DNA from 2 places in the Rossellomorea marisflavi genome. Region 2 is predicted to be linked to the other one. Evidence: riboswitches for the same ligand, from Rfam matches in the RefSeq annotation. Region 2 holds a riboswitch; the other holds the start of a gene.
The links. A riboswitch is a leader RNA that binds a small molecule or an ion and turns the genes downstream of it on or off. The one in region 2 is predicted to bind S-adenosylmethionine.
Positions count from the first base shown of each region.

Region 1 (9,879 bases), 2.1 Mb from region 2:
TATTTAAGTTGTATGAGGGAATTAAAAAAAGGCCTAAAGGCCACTGAAGTGCATCTCTTTCAAAATTTACGAATCGACTTCAGAATAGAAAATTGTATATGAGCGTTCATACTCGTCATCAATAAACCGAACAAATGAATCTACATGAGTGAATTGGTAAATGTTATACGTTATTAAAATGTCCTCTGTTTTACGATTTACTTTCTCAAGAACTTCAATTATTGAATCAATATACGCTCCTTCCATGCTATTTAAAATTTGAGAAGACCCACAAAATGTATTAGTAGCTTCTTCATTCTCTTCCTTAATAGAAGAAAGTCTATGTTTACACTCTTCACCAAATGCATTCTCATCAAAATTAAATTTATATCTTCCTTTTACACTCGGCAAGAAAGTATCACCTCTATCTTTTAAGATTTAATTACATTTATATATTTTGAGAGCTCTTCATCTTTTTCAAACATCTTTATATATGTTTCTTTATAATTTTCAAGGAAGTTTTCCATTTCACTTATCTCTTCCTCAAATAAAGAAATCAATTCTATTATTGGAGTTTTTATTCTTCCATCTAAAGGAGAGAAGTCTTCATCAAATGTAACGCTTCTAGCTTCCCTATCTTTCCCAAGCTTCCCCCAGAACCCATATTGATTATTTGTTTCTATTAAAAAAGCTTGTGGAGAGGCACTCTTCGCATCAATTTTTTTTATTATTTCCGACTGTTCTTTAGTGTATAATTCAGTCATTATATTACTCTCATAATTTTTCAAGTTATTTAGAACTTCTTTTTTTTCTGTAAGACCTAACTCGCAGCGATTTAGAAATTGATAGAGTGTTTCAGGTTCAAGCGTAATTTGTTTATTAGAAACTGGGTCGAGCCTAACATATCGTACCCTAGCTTTACTTTTCTCTTTATCATAAGAACTTAAAACGATCTCCAAAGAATGAAGGTCCATTTGCCCCCATGCGTCTTTGATAGAACTAGTTTGCTTCCAAACTCCCGGGCTAAAAATCACATCTCGAAAAGTTCTAAATGGGCTAAAGATTATTTCTTTCCCTGTTTGTGTATTACTTGCTTCCACGAACAATTTAAATGGTGACTGCCCTAACTCTTCTACACCTTTAATGCCACCGTTTCTTTCATCTATTCCTCCAAGATCATTTAGCCAGCGTTCTATTCTCCCGTTATAACTTATTTCATCATATAAAAGGGGAAGGTTCATTACACCAGGTTCATAAGGATAGCTTCCTACGTCTACAAAATCATCTACACCAGAATCTTCTCCAAACGTTACCACTTTACCAAGATACATCTTTCCGGGAAAGGATTGAGCATATAGTGGTTCACCTTTTTGTCGGTAGTTAACTATTTTGTGAACTTCTTCACCATAATAATCGTAGATGTACTTAGACATTAATTCTTGGGGTATCTTTCTTATATTAGGATACCCTTCACCATTTAAATATTGTTCAAATGAACTATCCGCTTCCGCTAAGTGGTAAGCATTAATAGGTGCACCGTTAAACCCTCTCATGTCTTCAAAATCTTTACTTATCAACATTAATCCCGATGCATTATTAACTCCTAATGAGTATGCATCTGCATAATTTTTAGGAATAACTTCCGGGGTTTCAGATTCGATAACTCTATTAACATTCTCTTTAAATTCTATTGAATCTTCAAGTTGTTCTGTATTAGATCCAGCAGCGATTCCTGCTGCGTCTGTCCAAACATCATTAAAATTTGAGGGTTCAGTTCCTCTAAAAAAGTAGTAGACCTCATTAGTATTTTCATTCGTATCTTGAATGTGGACGGCAGAAACATTTAGACCGGATTCGTTTCCTATTTTAAAGTCTTCTTGCGTATATACTTCAATAGTAACTCCGGTATCTAACTCCCCCGTACCCTCTGTGATAATGTCAGTTACTTTTTCATTAGTTAACCCTCCTTTATTCTCAAGTAGCAACAAATTATTCCTAGTATCTTCATCTAGAAATGCTTGATTACTCATAAATTAACTCCTTAAATTGTTTTTAAAATTTTACACTTTTTGCTATCTTTAAAATAAATTCTTTTTCAGATTTTAGACTTACTTTCTGACACGTAGAATTTTTAGGACAAACCGTTGATGAATGAATTTTAATTGTTTTACCTGTATCAGGATCTTTAATTAAGCTAATTACTAAAGTTGGTCCATACTTCGCAGGATCACGCTTAATTAATTTTGCATTCTCGTCAAAATAGTTATTTACATAACCGATATATATTTCATTCCCATTTGAGTCAGTTAAGGTTACCTTTTCAAACTTCCCTTCAAAACTATAACGTTCAAAAAATGCATCAGGGATGCTATCGTTATTGTTGTATAAAATTTTTATTGAGCGTATCAGGGCTTTTTCATCATTTTCTTTAGATAACATTCTCCAAGATTCAAATTCTTTTCTTTCTTGAAACGTTTCCCTATCGATTACATATTTTTCAGGAAAAAACATAGAATACTCATTTTTCTTCGATGTATATCTAAAAAAACCGTCACTCGTTCTAGATTCCTTATCTAAATGACTTGCTGTGAGCGAATCTTTTAAAGCAGCAGGACGTTCAGACATTTTCATAAGCAACCACCCCCCTAACACAATAATAATTAGAACTGTAAAGCCAATAAATAATAGTTTTTTTCTCATATCTCCACTCCTTTTATGTATGCACTCTTTATAAGCATTGTAGCAGGAGCCTCAAGCTAAAAGTTAGAATTCACTAAAAACTAGTACCTTTTTCATTACATACATTCCACAATAATTCCAATTATAAACATTAATGTATATTTTTTATTCACTGACTTAGAGTCGCTCCGAAATTTGCATTACCTTACTTACAATACACATTTCTCCTCAAAAAAAGACCAGCCTAAGCTGATCTCATTTGTCCTTTATCTTTATTCGAATCCACTCCCTTTTTCCCCACTAATAATATGATTCCTAGAAAGAGGAGCCCGACGCCCAACCACGATAGGGCGTCAAGGGATTCACCAATCAGGAAGACCCCGAGCATGGTGGCGGTGAGGGGTTCGGCGAGGGAGAGCGTCACGGCGGTTGAGGCAGGCACCTTCACCAGTCCACGTGCAAAGAGAAGATAGGCAAGTCCTGTTGCCACGACCCCAAGGTGCAGGGCGACCCCGGCTCCCCTTACCTCCATAAGCCACGATAGATCATAGAGGAAGAGGAAGGGCGTGAGGAAGAATGCACCCAGCATGAACACGACAGCGACCACGGGAAGTGTTTCCCTTCTATTGACAAGGGTTCCGCTGATCATGGTGTACCCGGCAAATGAAGCCCCCGCCCCCAGTGCGAGGAGGATACCGCGCGGGTCGGCAACGACCGACCCTCTATTCGTGAACAGAAGGATGCAGCCTGCGATGGCCATGGCGGTGGAGACCCACCAGGATGCTTGGGGGACCTTCCTTTTTATCCCCCATTCAAGGAGTCCTGCTATGACCGGGGCGCTTCCGATGGCAATGACGGTCCCGATTGCAATCCCTGTTATACTGACTGCCGAGAAAAAGAAAGGCTGGTAAAGTGCCATGCAAAGAGCGGCCGCCACGGTTCCTTTCAAAGGCCACCCTTTCCAATGTATTTTTCCCAAGGATAATAGAAGGAGAAATAAGCCTCCTATGGCCAGACGCACCGCTCCGATGGCAATCGGATGGACGCCTTCCGGTGCCAGTGCCTGTATCGTCCCCGTTGTTCCCCACAGCATGGCGGCCATGAGGATAAAGAGAGCATACTGTATCCGCAATCCAACCCCCTCCTAATCGATTACTGGCTGAATGGGAACCTCATTCCCACACCCGATCGGCAATGGCGAGCACGTGTTGCAGTTTCTTCCATTGTTCTGCTTCCGTCAACAGATTTCCTTCTTCTGTTGAGGCGAATCCACATTGGGGACTGAGACAGAGCTGGTTGATGTCCACATAGCGCGCAGCTTCCTGTATCCGTGCCTCGACGTCTTCCGTCGCCTCGAGCTCTCCATGTTTCGACGTCACAAGACCGAGGACGATCTGGAGATTCGGATTCTTCACATAGCGCAGCGGTTCGAAGCCTCCGGAACGATCATCATCGAACTCCAGGAATAGCCCGTCGAGGTCGAGCCCGCCGAAGATGGTTTCGGCAGCCGCTTCATATCCGCCTTCCGCCACCCATGTCGATTTGAAATTCCCTCTACAAATATGCATGGTCACGACAAGGTCCTCTGGACGATCCTTCACAGCCTCATTGATGGTGCGGGCGAAGGATTCCCTGAGTTCGTCGGGTTCGCGGCCAAATGCCTTGATCTGCTCATGTCCCTGTTCGGAGAAGAATACCGACCATGCCGTATCGTCGAGCTGCAGATAGCGGCAGCCTGCATCGTAGAAAGCACGGATTGCCTTTTTGTAGGCTTCGGCTACATCGTGGTGGAAAGCATCCAGATGATCACCGTATACGTCTGTTTCAATCTTGCCTCTGAAGAAAAGCATATTCGGACTCGGAATCGTCATCTTGGCTGTGTGATCGCCTGCAATTCCATGAAGGAATTCGTAGTCTTTCAGCATCGGATGATCCGTGAAGTCCACTTTCCCCGTCACTTTGATGCCACGTGCCTTGGTCGTCGTGTTATGGAACTTGATGCCCTGGTCCGATTCATATCCTTCGACGCCATCCAGACCTTCAAGGAAGTCGAAGTGCCACCACGCCCTCCTGAATTCACCATCGGTCACGACTTGGAGGCCGATTTCCTTTTGCTTGTCGACGATGCGGATGATTTCTTCATCCTCGATTCGTCGGAGTTCAGCTGCGGATAGCTCTCCATTCCCTCTCCGTTCGCGTGCTTCCTTGATCCTTTCCGACCTCAGCAGGCTCCCCACTTGATCTGCCCGGAACGGGGCCTTTATTGCTTTCTTTCCTTTTGTTTGTACGTGTGTCATCTGAATCCTCTCCCTTTCTTCATATAAAAAGGCCCTTCCCGGTAAAAGGAAGAGCCTTATGATTCTCGTCTCTTCCTCATCTCCGAACGAATCTCGTTCAAGGATTTAGCACCATTCTGTTCAAGTTTGAACAGCGGTTGCCGGGTTTCACAGGGCCAGTCCCTCCACCACTCTTAATAAGGAATATCGCTATTTAATTTTCTCAATATAATAATTATTCAGGATTCAACTCCTGTTGTCAATGGGATGAGGGAAATTAACCGCTCAACTTTTGACGGTTTCGTTCTCCAATGCCGCTCCATTCGTCTCAATCACCTGTTTGTACCAGTCGAAGCTGGCCTTCTTGGATCGGTTGAGGGTGCCATTGCCTTCGTTGTCTTTTTCTACATGGATATAGCCATATCGCTTTTTCATTTCGCCGCTTGACGCGCTGACGATATCAATCGGTCCCCAGCATGTGTAGCCCAGCAGTTGGACTCCGTCCTTGATCGCCTCATTCAGTTCGCGGAGATGTGCTGAGAGATAATCGATTCGATAGGCATCGTTGATTTCCCCATCTGCGCCGGGCTCGTCGATGGCCCCGAGGCCGTTTTCCACGACGAATAATGGTTTTTGATAGCGATCATACAATTGATTGGCCGTAATTCGGATCCCTTTTGGATCGATGGTCCATCCCCATTCCGATGTTTTCAAATGAGGATTTTTGACCGAAGGGAACACATTTCCTGCCGTCATCTTCCCGAGGATTTCGGGATCACGGCTGATCGTGCGGCTGGAGTAATAGCTGAATCCGATGTAATCCACCGTATAAGCCTTAAGAATGTCTTCATCGCCTTCTTCCATCTGGAGATCCCACTCCTGCTCCCGGAAGAAGCGCTTCGCATAGCCCGGATACGCTCCACGGGACTGAACGTCGATGAAGAAGTAGGATTCGCGGTCCCGTTCGATTCCCGCCCAGATATCTTCCGGATTACAGGAGTACGGATACGTGACACCTGCGGCCAGCATGCACCCGATCTGTGCCTCCGGATCGATCTCATGAAGTGCCTTCACGGCAAGGGCACTGGCGACAAGCTGATGATGAGCAGCCTGATAGAGGACCTGATCCCGATTTTCACCTTCTTTGAACACAATTCCTGCCCCAAGGAAAGGCAGATGGAAAAGCATATTGATTTCATTGAACGTCATCCAATATTTCACGGTCCCTTTAAAACGATTGAAAAGAGTACGGGCATACGTTTCGTAGAATCCGACGAGCTCACGGCCTTTCCAGCTTCCGAACGTTTCAATCAGATGGACGGGCACATCGAAATGGGCGATGGTTACAACGGGTTCGATTCCGTTCGATTTGAGCTCTGCGAAGAGGTTTTCATAGAACGTCAATCCTTCTTCATTCGGCTCAGCGTCGTTCCCGTTCGGGAAGATCCTTGCCCATGATACAGACACCCGAAGGCATTTAAAGCCCATCTCGGCAAACAGCTTGATATCTTCTTTGTAGTGATGATAAAAATCGATGGCCTCATGTGACGGGTAGTAAAGATCATCTTGAAGTTCCAGGTGTGGTATATTCCCTTTCATATAGGAGAATCTCTCTTCACCGCGTGGAAGGAGGTCGACGTTGGTCAACCCCTTCCCGCCTTCGCGGTATCCTCCTTCTGCCTGGTTTGCTGCAATGGCCCCTCCCCAAAGGAAGGATGCCGGAAATGTAGTCGTAGTCATGATACTCGCTCCTTTTCTTTCATATAAGATAGCAGGCGTGATCCTGCTTTGATGTCCCCCGGTTCTTCTGAAAGGACGTCCATGAAGTCATTCGTATTGGTCACGACGATCGGCGTGGACAGGTCATACCCGGCTTCCTGGATCGCCTTCACATCGAATTCCACAAGGAGCTGCCCCGCTTCGACGCGGTCCCCCTGGGCGATATGCGCGGTGAAATGTTCACCATTCAGCTGGACGGTGTTGAGACCGACATGGACGAGGATCTCTGCTCCATCGTCTCCTACAATCCCGACAGCGTGCTTCGATGGGAACAAGGTGCCAATCACACCCGTGATCGGAGAGTACAACTTGCCTTCTGTCGGAAGGATGGCGACTCCTTTTCCAAGGGCTTCTGTAGAGAAGGCGGCATCTTTGACGTCAGACAGAGGCATCACGATGCCTGTCAGCGGGCTGACAGCGCCGATAGTGGAAGATGGCGTGACGTGTTGATCAGCAGAAACTTCCTGGTCCGTCCCTTCTTCCACGGGATCTTTAAAGCCGACAATATACGTAAGGGCAATGGACAAGATAAAGGATACAGAGATCCCGATGATCAAGCCGATGAAGCCTTCGCCATAGAAGATCGGGAGGGTCAATAATCCCGGAGGGCCCGTAGCGATGGCGGCGCTTTGGGAATAGCCGACGATGGCTCCCCCGACACCTGCACTGATCGTAGCCATGATGAATGGCTTTTTCAGCGGCAGGGTGACACCGTATACGATTGGTTCCGTGATCCCGAATAGACCGGTGATCGCAGTCGAACCAGAGAGGGCCTTCAGTTTTTTGTTCTTCGTCTTCAGCATGACACCAAGGGCTGCCCCTGCTTGTGCAAAGATAGCCGGAGCGGTGACTGGCTTGACGTTATCATAGCCTTGGACAGTGATATTGTTGATGAAGATCGGAATGATCCCCCAGTGAACACCGAAGATGACAAGCACCTGCCAAGACATGGCGACAATGGCACCGGCAATGATCGGGCTCAGTGAGAATACATAGAGGATGCCTGCTGCAATCCCATTCCCCACATACACACCGAACGGTCCAAAGGCGAGAAGCGTCAACGGCAGGATCGTAACCAACAAGACAAATGGCGTAATGAATGTACGCACGGACTGATGGATCCTGCGGTTAAGGAATCTCTCGAAATACCCCATGACGAGGACCGCCAGGATGATCGGGATGACAGTTGATGAGTATTTCATCATCACGACAGGGATGCCGAAGAACGTGGTTTCAACGTTCCCGTTGGCCAGTTCAATGATGGACGGATAGATCAACGCCCCGGCAATCGTAGCGGCAATGAATGGGTTCGCATCAAATTTCCTCGCAGCTGTAAACGCTAACAACACAGGCAAGAAGTAAAATAGGCTGTCCGCTGCAGCATATAGAATGATATACGTCGTATTATCCGGCGTCATCACCCCGGTGCTCGTCAAAATCTGAAGGACCCCCTTCAGAACACCTGCGCCGGCCATGATGCCAAGAAGCGGTGTGAAGATCCCGGCAATGATATCGATGACCCTGCCGACTACGGATCCTTTATCCCCTTCTCCGTCCGTCTGTTTTGAAGACGTATCGGATAGGAGGGAGGTTTGTTTTCCGATCTCACGGTAGACGTGGGAAACACCATTTCCGATGACTACCTGGAATTGCCCGCCGCTTTCCATGACGGTAACTACACCATCAAGCGCCATGATGGCCTTTTTGTCTGCTTTGTCCCGCTGGTTCAATTTAAACCTGAGCCGTGTGGCACAGTGCACGAGAGAGGCGACATTTTGTTCCCCGCCAATATGGCGGATGATCAATTCTGCTGTTTTTGCGAAATCCATTGCGAAAACCTCCTTTATTTGAAAGCATTGATTTTTTTCAAAAGAAAAACCTAGACAACGGCAAAGGAAAAATACGATTTTTTCCCTTGCTGTCACCTAGGTTTAGCCTGCTTGACCAGTAACTATCCTCTTGGACTATGCTGCATCGCATGACGGGATGTCACGCGATGAATATGAAGTGTGAGGTATATGCGTTCGTCTTTTGATAATGTCCAGTTGAGCTCCTTCTGAATGTAGATGGCAATCTTCCCTGAGCACTCGAATGCTTGTGGATACTGACGCTCGACCTGCTGATAAAAAAAGTCGTCATTCTGCTCTTCAACAATCTGCTCCTTTTTCATGAGCCTCCATGCAAAGAAGCGGAGATGGGTAAGAAAGCGCTCGTAATTCATGGATTCCTCATCGAGTGTCACATTGAAGTGATACTTGACGATGGTCAGGATATCGTTGACCGTCGTCACGACTTTGGAGATGGATTCAAGTCCTTCACCAGACACTTGACTGTTCACCAGGTGCATAGCAATGGACGCAGCCTCATTCTCATCCATCCTGATCCCTGTCTCTTCCTCGATGATCGTCAGGGCCTCAAGCGCAGTCTGGTATTCTTTCCGGTAGTACTTCTTGATCTCCCATGCAAGAGCATTCTGAAGCTTGATTCCTTGCTTGTAACGGGTGATGGCAAAGCTCAAATGGTCGGTCAAGGCGACATACAGATAGTCATCCAGCTTGACCTCGAGCTTCATGGCTGCCATCGTCATAATTTTCTCAGAGAGTACGAGATACTTCTCCGACACATCGGCCAGAAGCTCTGCAAGTTTGGCTGATACGCCTTCTCCCTCAAGGACGAAGGTCTTTTCCACCAGTCCGGTATCCACCTGATCGCCCGGCCGCTTCTTGAAGGCCAGTCCCCTTCCCATGACCACCAGTTCCTTCCCTGTATCGTCGTGGGTCAGGACCACATTATTATTGATGACTTTACTAATCTCCATATCTCTTCGCCCCGTCCATCCATATTCCCTGAAACAAAAATAACCCAAATCTGCCCACACGTCACCTCAAAAGGTAACCAGCAAATTTAGGTTTTGCCTGCCCGAAGCAGTAACAATCCTGTTTTTATATCGTTCGTTGTAAACGGTTACTTTATTTTGCCACAGGTCCTTAAGGATGTCAATCCTTTTTACTAGTTTTATATATCCCACCTTTTCCGCAGAGCGTTTTCTTTTTTGGAATCTGGGTATAAAAGGAAGGATGTTGATCGTTTTACACTATATTCCATATCAAAAGGGGTCCTTGAGGATCGAGAAAACAGGAGGGAATTAGATGGTGAAGAAATGGAT
Region 1 covers NZ_CP081870.1:4,129,762-4,139,640, forward strand. The annotation lists gene K6T23_RS21275 (hypothetical protein) at 67-390, opposite strand; gene K6T23_RS21280 (DUF6792 domain-containing protein) at 411-2,009, opposite strand; gene K6T23_RS21285 (hypothetical protein) at 2,032-2,679, opposite strand; gene K6T23_RS21290 (EamA family transporter) at 2,903-3,790, opposite strand; gene K6T23_RS21295 (5-methyltetrahydropteroyltriglutamate--homocysteine S-methyltransferase) at 3,831-4,955, opposite strand; SAM riboswitch class I at 5,029-5,138, opposite strand; gene K6T23_RS21300 (6-phospho-beta-glucosidase) at 5,220-6,674, opposite strand; gene K6T23_RS21305 (beta-glucoside-specific PTS transporter subunit IIABC) at 6,671-8,542, opposite strand; gene licT (BglG family transcription antiterminator LicT) at 8,665-9,531, opposite strand; gene K6T23_RS21315 (hypothetical protein) at 9,863-9,879, shown strand, end outside.
Region 1: it holds a riboswitch for S-adenosylmethionine, as region 2 does, so the genes downstream of both, K6T23_RS21295 (5-methyltetrahydropteroyltriglutamate--homocysteine S-methyltransferase) here and K6T23_RS10830 (methionine biosynthesis PLP-dependent protein) in region 2, are expected to answer to the same signal.

Region 2 (9,879 bases):
CAATGTCATCAGCATTTAGAGAAGCCGACAATCACAGGGGGGAAAGACTAAAATGAAACAAAGGGTGTTAACAGGTATCAAGCCTACAGGGAGAATTCATTTAGGGAACTACGTGGGTGCCATCAAGCCTGCACTGAAGCTGGCGGAATCTAAGGAATATCAGGCATCTTACTTCATCGCCGACTATCATGGGATGACCAAGGTACAGGATGCGGAAGAGATGAGAAACCTTACAAGGGGGATTGCAGCAGCGTGGCTAGCACTGGGTCTTGACCCTGAAAAGGTGACGTTTTATAGACAGTCTGACGTACCGGAGATCTTTGAACTCACATGGATCCTCTCCTGTATTACGCCAAAAGGACTCATGAACCGCGCACATGCCTATAAAGCCATGACCGATGGCAACAAGGGGGCTGGACAGGAAGTTGATCATGGTGTGAACATGGGTGTCTACACATACCCTGTCCTCATGGCATCCGATATTCTGTTATTCCAAGCAGACAAGGTCCCTGTGGGAAAAGATCAGCTACAGCATATCGAAATTGCCCGCGATATTGCCGGATACTTCAACAAGCAGTACGGAGAAATCTTCAAACTTCCTGAACATTTCATCCAGGAGCAGTCGGCTGTAGTACCTGGTTTGGATGGAAGGAAAATGAGCAAATCATACAATAATACCATTCCCCTTTTCGAAGAACCCGCCAAACTGAAGAAGTTGATCAATAAGATCAAGACCGATTCTTCGCTTCCGACAGACCCTAAGGACCATGATCAATCTGTGATTTTCGCTTTGTACAGGGAATTCGCCTCTCCGGAAGAGGTCATCGTGATGAAGGACCGGTTCAGGGATGGAATCAGCTGGGGAGAGGCGAAAGCGGAACTGTTCCACGCCATCAATGGAAAAATGACCGGGCCGAGGGAAAGGTACTTGGAACTGATGGACTCTCCGGAAAAGATGGAGGCTGTACTGGCCCGCGGAGCACAACGGGCAAGGGAGACAACCGCTCCTTTTCTGACAGAAATCAAGAAGAAAATAGGGATTCTTTAACGCGAACCCATCCCTTTAGCTTAAATCAAAAGCCCGGACATCCTTATTACCAGGAAGTCCGGGCTTGGTCGATTTAATGGGTGAGCTTCTTTACGGCTTCAGAATCACTTTGATGTTACCATCGGATTTCTCGTCGAAAATTTTATACCCTTCGCTTGCCTGTTCCAGAGGAAGCGAGTGGGTGATGATATCAGTCGGGTCAAAAGCTCCGTCTTCAATCATGCTGTAGAGTTTTGGCATCAGATGAATCACTGGAGCCTGTCCCATTTTCAGGGAAACGTTCCTGCTGAAGAAGTCACCGATCGGAAAACCATTTGCCTCAGTCGCATAGACGCCCGTCAACTGAACAGTACCGAACTTGCGTACCGCCTGAGAAGCAGTGATGATAGGACGGATCGTGCCGAACTGATTGTCAAAATCAGATCCGAATGATTCACCGGAAGCAACAGTCCCGTCCATCCCGACGCAGTCGATCACGACGTCTGCTCCTCCATTCGTATCTTCGTGCAACAACTGTCCGATGTCCGGATTTCCCGAAAAGTCATAGATTTCTGCTCCATTCGTTTTCTTGGCATGATCAAGGCGATGCCTTACCTGATCAACGGCAATGACTCTTTTTGCCCCTTTTAACTTGGCGAATTTTTGAGCCATGAGTCCGATTGGACCACTGCCGAGGATGATGACGGTATCACCAGCCTTCACACCGCTGTTCTCAACGCTCCAATAAGCAGTAGGAATGACATCTGAAAGGAAAAGCACACTCTCATCAGAAAGTTCACTTTCTTCGGGGACTTTGAACGAGGTGAAATCTGCGTAAGGGACCCTCAGGTATTCGGCTTGTCCACCAGGGTAATTCCCGTTCATTTCGGTAAAACCAAAAAGCCCGCCGACTTCACCATGGGGGTTCGATTCATCACATTGACTTTCCATCTGGTTCTGACAGAAGAAGCATTCTCCGCAGCCGATATTGAAAGGGATCACGACACGGTCTCCTTTTTTCAATGTCTTGACGTCTGCTCCCACTTCCTCGACGATTCCCATCGGTTCGTGACCGACCACATAATCCCGTGGTGGTTCGATTCCTGCCTTATATAAGTGCAGGTCCGATCCGCAAATTCCGCTTGCCGTGATTCTTACGATCATATCTGTGCTTTCCTGGATATCAGGAGCCTCTACTTCCTTCACCGACATGTTTTCTTTGCCTTGGAACGTTACTGCTTTCATCGATGTCACTCCATTCATATTTTGTATGATTATTGTAGTTGTTTAGACGTAATAGGGGTGAGGTAAACCTAAGAACTGCATTTCATCGTCATCCACCTTTTCTTCATAAAAAAGTGAATGCGGTGAAAAATGCATCTATGACCATGAAAGAAGTCTGAGTTTTGGTTAAAATTCGTCAATTCGCATTGACATTTTCCCTTTACTGGTATAAATTATGGGAAAGCCATTAAACAATCATATACGCAATTCTTATCAAGAGAGGTAGAGGGACTGGCCCGATGACACCTCAGCAACCAGCCATGAACAAGGTATGGTGCTAATTCCAGCAAGCTGATACAGGCTTGGGCGATAAGAGGGACTTAACCATTCAAACCTTCTTATTCGTATAAGAAGGTTTTTTGATGTAAATAGGATTAAAGGAGAGGTCACGATGAGCCGACATATTGAAACATTACTGGTGCAGGCGGGGAACAGAAAGGATGCAGGAACAGGTGCTGTCAGTCTCCCCATCCACTTATCGACAGCGTATGAACATAAGGGCATCGGGCAGTCGACGGGCTTCGATTATTCCCGTACGGGGAATCCAACGAGAAGTGCATTGGAAGAAATCCTTGCGCAACTGGAAGGGGGACAGAAAGCATATGCCTTCTCATCCGGCATGGCTGCGGTCCACGCCGTTCTATCGCTATTTCAAAGCGGGGACGAACTGGTCGTTTCCAAAGATCTTTATGGGGGGAGCTACAGGCTGTTTAAGCAATACGAAGCACAGTATGGGATGAAATTCCGCTTTGTGGATACAGCATGCATCGAAGAAGTGGAAGCATCTGTCACGCCATCCACGAAGGGGATATTCGTAGAGACTCCGACGAATCCCCTGATGAATGAAGCACCGATCCGGGAAATCAGCAGGGTGGCAAGGAAACATGATGTCCTGCTCATTGTGGACAATACCTTTTATACCCCGGTCATTCAGAGGCCGATTGAAGAGGGTGCTCATATCGTCGTCCATAGTGCAACGAAGTATCTTGGAGGTCATAACGATGTCCTCGCCGGTGTAGTGGTGGTCGACTCAGAATCTCTGGCCGACCGAATCTATACGGTTCAGAATTCTATCGGTGCCACTCTTGCACCATTGGACTGTTGGCTCTTGATAAGAGGAATGAAGACGCTTGGCTTGAGGATGAAACAGCACGAATCAAATGCGAAACAAATTGCTTCGTATCTTGAAAGTCACCCGTCCATCACTGATGTCCTGTATACAGGGAAAGGCGGAATGCTTTCGTTCCGTCTGAGGAAAGAGGAGTGGGTCGGGCCGTTCCTGGAGCGCCTGGAGTTGATTACATTCGCTGAAAGTCTTGGGGGAGTGGAGAGTTTCATCACATACCCGGCTACCCAGACGCACGCGGATATTCCCGAAGAAGAACGGATCGCTCTCGGAATATGCAACCGGCTACTACGATTTTCAGTGGGAATCGAAAATGCAGACGATCTGATTCAAGACCTTGAGCAAGTTTTGACGAATCTGGAGAAAGAGGTGTTTTTATATGAGTGATAAAAAGGAGTTCAGCATCCAGACATCCCTCATCCACAGTAATGGAGTGGATAAAGAGACCGGCGCCGTCAGTACGCCGATTCATCATGCGACCACATTCCACCAATCGGATTTTGATCAGTATGGAAACTATGATTACAGCCGTTCGGGTAATCCCACTCGTGAGAAAGTCGAAGAAGCCATCGCGGAACTTGAGGGCGGTGTAAGAGGGTTTGCTTTTTCATCGGGTATGGCAGCCATTTCTACTAGCTTCCTTTTGTTATCAGGCGGAGACCATGTCCTGGTATCTGAAGAGGTGTACGGAGGCACGTATAGGATGATCACGGAAGTATTGACCAAATTCGGGATCGAGTACTCATTCGTCGACATGAAAGATCTTCACGAAGTCGCCTGCGCCATTCGCCCGAATACTAAGGTGATCTATATGGAGACCCCCTCCAATCCGCTGCTCAATATCACCGATATTGAAGGGGTCGTCAAGCTTGCTAAAGCCCATGGGTGTATGACGTTCCTTGATAATACATTCATGACGCCCCTCCTCCAAAGACCGCTCAGTCTCGGAGTGGATGTGGTCCTTCACAGTGCCACAAAGTTCCTTGCCGGCCACAGTGATGTCTTGGCCGGACTCGCCGTCACAGGAGATGAAGAGATTGCCAAAAAGCTCGCATTTTTGCAGAATTCCTTTGGGGCAGTCCTTGGTGTCCAGGACTGCTGGCTGTTGCTTCGCGGGATGAAGACTCTTCATGTGAGATTGAAAGAGTCGTCCGAATCAGCCTTTAAGATTGCCAGATTCCTTGAGAAAAGGGGTGAAGTGGAGCATGTATATTATCCGGGCCTCACGTATCACCAGGGTCATGAAATCCAAGTAAGGCAGGCCGAAGGGCCCGGAGCGGTGCTTTCCTTCCGGCTCAAGGGAGCAGATGAAGTAAAGCAGCTCATCGACCATATCCATATTCCGGTATTTGCTGTGAGCCTGGGGGCAGTGGAGTCGATTTTATCCTATCCTTCAAGGATGTCGCATGCTTCCATGCCTCGTGAAGAAAGGGAAAGAAGAGGGATCACCGATGGTCTTCTCAGACTTTCGGTAGGGCTGGAAAATGTCGATGAACTGATTGGGGATCTTTCCAAAGGTCTGGATGCCATTGCATCAAACAAACCGTCAAAGATCATTAACTTATAGGAGGGATGGAACAAAATGAGAGCTTTATTGGATGCACTATCTGAAAACATACTGATTGCGGATGGTGCGGTCGGAACCCTCCTATACTCGTATGGGGTGGACCGATGTTTTGAAGAATTGAATCTTTCCCATCCTGAAGAAATCATCAATGTGCATAAGCAATATATAGATGCAGGCGCCGATATTATCCAGACCAATACGTATGGTGCGAATTATGCGAAACTTTCCAGATACGGTCTTCAAGATCAGGTGAAAGAGATCAATGAAGCAGCCGTACGACTGGCGAAAAAGGCAGCCGGGCAAGGAACGTATATCCTCGGGACCATCGGGGGGATCCGGGCCATCAATCAGCATATCAGCATTGAAGAAGTGAAAAGGGGCTTTAGAGAACAACTATACTGCTTGCTCCTTGAAGGGGTTGATGGGATCCTCCTCGAAACCTATTACGACTTTGAAGAGCTCAAAACTGTTTTGCAAATCGTGAAGAAAGAAACCAATCTGCCGGTCATCGCACAGGTATCCATGCATGAAACCGGAGTATTGCAAAACGGGATGGATATAAAGGACGCCCTTGGGGAATTGGAACTCCTCGGTGCCGATATTGTCGGAATCAACTGCCGGATGGGTCCTTTCCATATGGTAAAGTCCCTGGAGGGAGTTCCTTTGCCCAAGTCGTCCTTTTTGTCGGTCTATCCGAACGCAAGTCTTCCAAACTATGAGGAAGGTCGTTTTTACTATGCGGCAGAGCCTGACTACTTTGGAGACATAAGCAATGAATTGCGCCTCCAGGGTGCCAGAATCATCGGGGGCTGTTGCGGAACGACACCCGCCCATATAAAAGCCGTAAAGGAACGGTTGATATCAAGAGAACCGATAAAAGAAAAAAAGGTGATAACGCAAGAGCTGATTAAGCTCAAAGATCCCCATATTCAAAAAAACCTCCTCCATAGAAAGGTAAAGGAGAAAAAAACGCTCATTGTTGAACTGGATCCCCCGAAGCATCTCGACACCGGATTGTTCTTCCAAGGAGCAAAAGCGTTAAAAGAAGAGGGAATCGATGCGATAACCCTTGCGGATAATCCACTTGCTTCCCCCAGGGTCAGCAATGATGCAATGGGAACCCTTGTCCAACAAAAATTTGGCCTTGATCCCCTTGTGCATATCACTTGCCGTGACCGTAATCTCATCGGCCTGCAATCCCACTTAATGGGCCTGCATACCCTTGGTATTCATAATATTCTGGCGATAACGGGCGATCCCGCAAAGATTGGTGATTTTCCAGGTGCTGCCTCGGTATACGATCTTTCCTCGATCGAACTGATCGAGCTCATCAAGCAAAATAATGACGGATTATCTTTTTCTGGTAAATCGCTGAGACAACGGACGAATTTTTCTGTCGGTGCAGCCTTCAATCCTAACTTCAGGCATTTGGATGCTTCCGTAAAGCGTCTCGAGAAAAAACAGCACGCCGGAGCGGACTATTTCATTTCACAACCGGTTTTCAGTTGTGAACACCTCGTACAAATTGCAGAAGCGACCAGTCATTTACAAGCGCCATTATTCATCGGAATCATGCCATTAATCAGTTCGCGCAATGCCGAATTCCTTCATCATGAGGTCCCGGGGATCAAGGTGCCGGATGAAGCACGGAAATTGATGAAAGAAGCAGAGGGGGATCCGCTACAATCCAGGGCGGTGGGCATGGAAATTGCGAAGGAATTAGTGGAAACGGCAATGGAACTGTTCAACGGTTTGTACATCATCACTCCGTTCATGCGCTATGATATGAGCATTGAGTTGATCAGGCATGCCAATTTGATTGAAAAGGAAAAGAGGGAAGTACCATATGACCACAACATTGTTTGAACAACAGCTCAAGAAGAATATCATGATTCTTGACGGAGCGATGGGCACGATGCTTCAGCAAGCGAATCTCTCTCCGGGTGATTTCGGTGGGGAAGATCTTGACGGATGTAATGAACATCTGGTATTGACGGCACCAGACGTCATCACCCATATTCATTCTGAATACTTGCGTGCAGGTGCGGATATTGTAGAGACCAATACATTCGGAGGGACCCCTGTCGTTTTGGAAGAATACGGAATCGGACATAAGGCGTATGAGATCAACCGTGTGGCTGCAGAACTTGCAAGGAAGGCAGTAGACGCATTCAGCACGCCAGATTGGCCAAGATTCGTTGCCGGAGCGATGGGGCCGACCACGAAAACGTTATCTGTCACGGGCGGGATCACATTCGATGAACTGGCCGATGATTACAAAGTTCAGGCAGAAGGCCTACTTGCTGGTGGAGTGGATGTCCTTCTCCTCGAAACGAGTCAGGACGCCCTGAACGTCAAGGCGGCAAACTTAGGGATCAGACAGGCCTTTTCCACTGCAGGTAGAGAAATCCCGATCCTTCTTTCCGGTACCATCGAGCCTATGGGCACGACGCTTGCGGGTCAGAATATCGAAGCGTTCTATTTATCACTAGAGCATTTGAATCCCCTTGTAGTGGGTTTGAATTGCGCAACGGGACCAGAATTCATGACCGATCACCTGAGGACGCTCTCGGGACTTTCATCCTCGTATGTGAGCTGCTACCCAAACGCAGGGCTTCCTGATGAAGAAGGCCATTACAACGAAACTCCTGCATCTTTAAGCGTCAAGATGAGAGGATTTGCAGAAAAAGGCTGGTTGAATCTTGTGGGAGGTTGTTGCGGTACGACACCAGAACACATCCGTGCCATTCGTGAAGCAGTGAAGGATCTGCCACCGCGACTACCGGAAGAGATCCATCCCCACGCGGTATCTGGCATCGAGCCATTTATCTACGACGATCCCGATAATCGCCCCATCTTGGTAGGGGAAAGAACCAATGTTATCGGGTCAAGAAAATTCAAAAGGTTGATTTCAGAAGGGAAGATCGAAGAAGCATCGGAAGTCGCCCGTGCACAGGTGAAGAATGGGGCGCAGGTAATCGATATTTGTCTTGCCGACCCTGACCGTGATGAAGCTGAAGATATGAACATTTTCATCCAGGAAGCTGTTAAAAAAGTGAAGGTTCCCCTCGTTATCGATTCAACGGATGAAGAAGTGATAGAGGGCGCCCTCCGGTTCATACAAGGGAAGGTGATCATCAATTCAGTCAATCTTGAGGATGGGGAAGAGCGTTTTGAAAAGGTGGCTGGACTTGTGAAAAAATACGGAGCAGCCATAGTGGTGGGAACGATTGATGAGGAAGGCATGGCCGTCAGTGCAGAGCGCAAGGTGGAGATTGCACAGCGCTCACACAAGCTTTTGACCGGTAAATACGGTATCCGTTCAGAAGATATTATATTCGATCCCCTCGTATTCCCTGTAGGTACAGGGGACGAACAGTATATCGGTTCTGCTTCAGCCACGATCGAAGGGATCAGGAGGATCAAAGAAGTGCTCCCTGAGTGCCCCCATATTCTCGGTGTAAGCAATGTGTCCTTCGGGCTCCCGCCTGTGGGGAGGGAAGTCCTGAATGCTGTTTATCTTTATCATTGTACGAAGGCAGGACTGGACTACGCCATCGTCAATACGGAAAAACTCGAACGATTTGCATCCATTCCCGAAGAAGAGGTGAAGATGGCGGAACGGTTGCTTTTTGATACGACCGATGCCAACCTTGCAGAATTCACTGCCTTCTACCGAGGTAAGAAGAAAGAATCGAAGGTCCCCGTCAATACCATGACCCTTGAAGAGAGGCTTGGACACTATGTAGTGGAGGGCACAAAAGAAGGACTTTTGCCGGATCTGGAAGAAGCACTACAAACATATGACTCGCCCCTATCCATCATAAATGGCCCTTTGATGGCAGGCATGAGTGAAGTGGGAAGGCTCTTCAACGACAATCAACTCATAGTTGCAGAAGTCCTGCAGAGTGCAGAAGTGATGAAAGCATCTGTAGCCTTCCTTGAACCCCACATGGAGCAAAGCGAATCTTCATCTTCTAAAGGAAAGGTCATCCTTGCCACTGTGAAAGGGGATGTACATGATATTGGTAAGAATCTTGTTGACATCATCCTCAGTAACAACGGGTATGAGGTGCATGACCTCGGGATCAAAGTGGCGCCTCAGGAGCTCATTGAGGTCATAAAAAAAGAAAAACCCGACATCGTCGGTTTATCGGGACTCCTTGTGAAATCAGCTCAGCAGATGGTCATTACTGCCCATGATATGATGCAAACTGGAATCGATGTTCCCATCGTCGTCGGAGGGGCCGCTCTTACCCGCAAATTCACCTCTACGAAAATTGCCAAAGAATATGCCGGCCTGGTGTTATATGCCAAGGATGCCATGGATGGTCTCAGCATCATGAATGGTATTCAAGATGTGGATAAAAGAAAAGAGCTGGAACAAAAACGGTCACTGGACCTCGCTGCACATACTGAACCGGTTGCCATAAAAGAGGAGGAAGGCGGGGGTCTCGCGATAAAGGTCCGTTCGGAGGTATCAACCGACGTCGAGGTCTTCATCCCGTCAGACTATAACGATCATATTATCCGGGAATTTTCACTCGATCATATCCGTCCATATATCAATGAGCAGATGCTTCTCGGCCACCACCTCGGAATTAAAGGGAAAATTACAAGACTTCTGGCTGAAGGAGACGAGCGGACGGTTGGACTTAAGAAAATGGTTGATGATTTATTTTTAAAAGCGAAAGAGGACGGACTGATCCAAGCGTCTGCTCTCTATCGGTTCTTCCCGGCACAGGCATCAGGGGAGGACGTTCTGATTTATGATCCCGAAGATCATCAGAAGGTCATCGAAACATTCCATTTCCCTAGACAAAAAGGGAATCAGCATCTTTGCCTTTCAGATTACTTGAGGCCGGTTGAAAGTGG
Region 2 covers NZ_CP081870.1:2,057,701-2,067,579, forward strand. The annotation lists gene K6T23_RS10820 (tryptophan--tRNA ligase) at 53-1,048, shown strand; gene K6T23_RS10825 (alcohol dehydrogenase catalytic domain-containing protein) at 1,139-2,272, opposite strand; SAM riboswitch class I at 2,519-2,627, shown strand; gene K6T23_RS10830 (methionine biosynthesis PLP-dependent protein) at 2,703-3,824, shown strand; gene metC (cystathionine beta-lyase) at 3,817-5,004, shown strand; gene K6T23_RS10840 (bifunctional homocysteine S-methyltransferase/methylenetetrahydrofolate reductase) at 5,020-6,870, shown strand; gene metH (methionine synthase) at 6,851-9,879, shown strand, end outside.